2 regions of the Aquamicrobium sp. NLF2-7 genome follow, and region 2 is predicted to be linked to the other one. Evidence: riboswitches for the same ligand, from Rfam matches in the RefSeq annotation. Region 2 holds a riboswitch; the other holds the start of a gene.
What was found. Region 2 has a riboswitch for cobalamin ahead of MIC97_RS00170 (CbtB-domain containing protein). Riboswitches for the same ligand answer to the same signal wherever they lie in the genome.
Positions count from the first base shown of each region.

Region 1: it holds a riboswitch for cobalamin, as region 2 does, so the genes downstream of both, MIC97_RS17945 (ABC transporter substrate-binding protein) here and MIC97_RS00170 (CbtB-domain containing protein) in region 2, are expected to answer to the same signal.

Region 1 covers NZ_JAKSED010000002.1:231,967-234,160, forward strand. The annotation lists gene MIC97_RS17940 (TonB-dependent receptor) at 1-434, shown strand, start outside; cobalamin riboswitch at 722-926, shown strand; gene MIC97_RS17945 (ABC transporter substrate-binding protein) at 1,079-2,095, shown strand; gene MIC97_RS17950 (iron ABC transporter permease) at 2,164-2,194, shown strand, end outside.
Region 2 covers NZ_JAKSED010000001.1:36,328-38,521, forward strand. The annotation lists gene MIC97_RS00165 (CbtA family protein) at 1-541, opposite strand, end outside; gene MIC97_RS00170 (CbtB-domain containing protein) at 554-763, opposite strand; adenosylcobalamin (AdoCbl) riboswitch at 811-892, opposite strand; gene MIC97_RS00175 (histidine phosphatase family protein) at 962-1,513, shown strand; gene MIC97_RS00180 (pyridoxal phosphate-dependent aminotransferase) at 1,523-2,194, opposite strand, start outside.

The DNA of each region.
Region 1 (2,194 bases), on a different contig from region 2:
ATGAAACCCTCCCCAACGGTACGCAAACGGCCGTTTTCTCCGTCGAGAAGGCCGCTGCCACCCGCGCCGGCTTCACCATTGGTGGCGGCCTCGAATATGCGCTGAACGACAACTGGTCGATCAAGGCCGACTATACCTACAGCCGCTTCGGCAAGAAGGATTTCAGGTTCAGAAATGCCCGCGCGGGCACAGGCAAGGATTATACGACCTCGACGACCACCGTCGTCGGCTATGAAACGGTCGACCCTTCGCAGGACCCCAGCATGGCGTGGTTGTGCGACATGGATCCGAGCTTCTGCACACCCTATGAAAAGCCCATCTATGAGACGACGACGACCAACCATCCGGGCAGTTCGAGCACCGTGAACGGCCGCAATGCCTCGAACGCTCTCGATTTCCACATGATCAAGGTCGGTCTGAACTACCGGTTCTGAGACCAGCAGATCACGAGACAACACCTGAAGGCTTCACCGCAGCGGGAGGCGCCCAGATCGGGCGTCTCCGTGCCGGACGTGCCACCCACGGCAAGATGGGCAGGGCGCTCGCACAGGCCGGCGAGCATCAGAGCCTCGTTCCCTGCCACAACTGCATCCGGCAGCTCTTTCAGCACCATCATCGGTCAAGGCAGGATCGGGCTTGCAAGCTGTGATTTTACCCCGAGAGGGGCCGTGAAAGGCTCTGGGGAAGGCGCGACGAATAGCTTGAAAAGCCTGACGTACATGCGATACGAGCAGGTGTCGGTTTCCGAAAGGAACGAAGAGGGAATTCGCCGCAGGCTTCAAAAAGGCCTGTGAAACGAAACTGCCCCCGCAACTGTAGGCGGTAGAGTCCTCTCCCCGAAATGCCACTGGGCCCCGGGCCCGGGAAGGTGGGGAAAGGATGGTGACCCGTCAGTCAGGAGACCTGCCGACAACTGGAACTGAATGTGCCGGGCGGGGTGCCCGGGAGAGGTTGTCGATGAAGCCGTCCCTGCCTGTACGGGCTCTATTGCGTATCCTTCGGGGTGCGCGGCTTTCCATTGCCGTCCCGACCCGAAGCCTTCGGTCCCTGCCGCAAACCGATCGGAGAACTTCGCGTCATGACATTCCCGCGTCTGGCACTTGCCGCCGCCAGCCTTGCGCTGCTCACGGCCCATGCGTCCGCTGAACCCACCAGATACCCGCTTACGCTGGAAAACTGCGGTGAGACGATCACCTTCGACAAGGCCCCAGCCACGAGCGTAACCGTCGGACAGGCCGCCACCGAGGCGCTCTATGCGCTTGGCCTTGGCGACAAGGTCACCGGCACCTCCGTCTGGTTCACCGACGTGTTGCCCGAGCACAAGGCGATCAACGACAAGGTGGAGCGCCTCGCCGACAATGATCCGAGCTTCGAAAGCGTCGTGGCGAAGAAGCCCGGCCTCGTTGCCGTCCAGTTCATCTGGCATGTCGGGCCGGAAGGCATCGTCGCCACCCGCGAGCAGTTTCACGAGGTCGGCATCCCGACCTATGTGATGCCAGCCGATTGCGTGGCCAAGGACAACTCGGTCGGCGTCGACGGCACCCGCACCGCCGCCTTCTCGACCGAAACCATCCATCAGGGCGTGCGCGAGCTTGCCGAGATTTTCGACGTGCAGGACAAGGGCGAGGAGGTCGTCGCCGATCTGGCGAAACGAGAAGCGGATGCGGTCGAGCGCGCAAAAGCACTCGATCTCAAGGACGTGTCGGCCGTGTTCTGGTTCTCCAGCGCCGACATGAACATCGATCCCTATGTCGCCGGTCGCAAGGGCGGGCCCGCCTACATGCTCGACAAGCTCGGCATCCGCAACATCGTGGAATCGGATGAGGAATGGCCGGTCGTGGGCTGGGAAACCATTGCCAAGGCCAACCCGACGCTGATCGTGATCGCCAAAATGGATCGCCGCCGCTTCCCTGCCGACGACTTCGAGAAGAAGCTCGAATTTCTGAAGAGCGATCCGGTCGCCAGCCAGATGGACGCGGTGAAGAACAACCGCATCGTGGTGATGGATGCCCATGCCATGGACGCCACCATGCGCACGGTCTCCGGCATCGAGGTGCTGGCAGACGCGCTGGTCGATCAGGGCATCGCCCGGTGACCATTGCCACCGCAGGCCGGCCTTTCGCAGCGCGCCTGTGGTGGCGCTGGCCTGCGGGGCTCGTCGCCATGGCGGCGACGGTCTTTGCCGGCACCTGCA
Region 2 (2,194 bases):
CGAGGAAGGCGAGGCCTCCGACGATGCCGGCATTCCAGCCGCCCAGCTGGCTCCACAGTCGCCGCGCCAGCGCAACGGCGATCACGGCCGCTATGATCGAGACGATCAGCATGACGAAGAACAGCTCGGTGCGCTCGCCGATCGTTTCGGGATTGCCGACGGCCGGCGGCGTCGCCGGATATTTCATGGCTGGGGCAATCACCACGGCGATGAAGGCGGCGATCGCCAGCAGGCCGGCGGTGGCGCGGGGCGTGAGCGTGACGACACGCCCGTAGACGAAGGCGAAGACCAGCGCGAACAGCCCGCCGATGGCGGCGCCATAGACGACCGAACCTGTCAGCAGGCCAAGTCCGGCCTGCGTTTCGCGGCTGACCAGCTCTTCCTCTTCCTCGGCCGGTTCGCCGGAGGCTGCGGCCGCCGCTTCTTCATAAGCGATGGCGGTGTCGATGTGAGGTTCGCCGAACACGCGGGCAAAACCGAATGCGAAGAGACCAGCGAGGACGCCGATCAGCATCCCGCGAAGCAGAAGATTTCCAACCATGGCGCTGTTCTTTCAGTGGCAGGGGAAGCCGAGGAGGTGACGCGCGTCATGAACAAATTCATGCGTGCTCAGGCTTGAGAACAGGGTCGTTGCCCCTTCTTCCGCGCCGATGAAATAGATGCCCAGAATCATGAGCAGGCCGCCGAAAATGGCCCATGGCATGATTTCGCGAACCGGAATAGGAACCGGCCGCACGTCTGGTGCAAAAGTAATGTCGGACATCGTGCTTCTCCCTGGGATCCTGCGTCCCGTTCATGCAAGCTGGGGAGACGAACCAAGGTCTGACTTCCGGCACTCCTGCCGGTCACAGTGGCGCGACCGTGCTGGATTTTCACCAGCTTCCGGATCCGTAACCTTTGCCGAAATTACCCGCCGTCCTGTATGGCTGTCAATTGAACTGAAGGGGAGACGCGAGAGAATATGACAGGACGCCTGACCCTGATTTGTTGTGGTGCGACCGCCGCTTTGCGCCGCAATGCCTTTCATCGCGATGAGCCGCTGGAACAGAAATCGCTCTCTCAGGCGCAAAGGCTGGCCACTCAAATCCCGGGTGCGGACCGCGTCTGGCACGGGCCGGAGCTCAGGGTGCAGCAAACGGCGAATGCTCTGGGCCTGAAAGGGAAGGCTTTCGCGGCTCTGGCCGACCAGAATTTCGGCTTCTGGGCTGGCCGCAGGCTTGCTGAACTCGATCCGGCGGAACTTGCGGCATGGATGTCCGACCCCGATGTGGCACCGCACGGCGGCGAAACGCTGAACGATCTGCGCCGGCGTATCGCAGCTTTTCTGAAGGAAAACCTCGGCCTTTCGGGGCATACGCTTGCGATCACGCACCCCGCAGTCATTCGTGCTGCCGTCTGCGAAGTGCTTGGCGCGCCATCGCAGGCTTTCCGGGCAGTAGATGTTCAGCCTCTCAGCCTGACACACTTCACCAGCGATGGCCGTCGCTGGGCTCTGCGTATGGTCTCCCGATGAACAGCAAGCCTATCCCGCGCGAGCAGCGGCCAGTGCTTTCGGCAGTTCCTCGGCCAGAATATCGAGCTCGTGGTCGAGCCCGACGCTGATGCGGACACAGCGATCCAGCCCGGCCACCATCGGCTTGCGGATGAACACCCCGCGCGCCAGCAGGTTCTGGAGCACTTTCAGCGCGAAAGCGCCGTCCCTGCCGCAGTCCACGGCCACGAAATTGGTGGCGGAGGGCAGGGCGTCGAGCCCGTTTTCCGCAGCGATCGCGGCGATGCGCTGCCGTCCGGCTTCCACCTTGCGCACCACCTCTGCCAGCCATGCCTGATCCTTGATCGCGGCCTCGCCCGCGATCTGCGCCATGCGGCTGACGCCATAGTGATTCCGGATCTTCTCGAAGGCGGCGATAACCGTCTCTTCTCCCATGGCATATCCGCAGCGAATGCCGGCAAGCCCGTAAGCCTTGGAGAAGGTGCGCATGCGTACCATGTTGGGGCGCGAAACATCGATTGCCGGCAAGGCGGAAGCTGGCGCCAGCTCGCAATAGGCCTCGTCGAGAATGAACATGGTGGTCTCGGGCAGGGCTTCGACGAAGCGGTTGATCTCGTCGGCATCCCACCAGCTTCCCATCGGATTGTCGGGATTGGAGAGATAGACCAGCCGGGAGTTTTCCCGGCGCACCGCTGCCAGCAA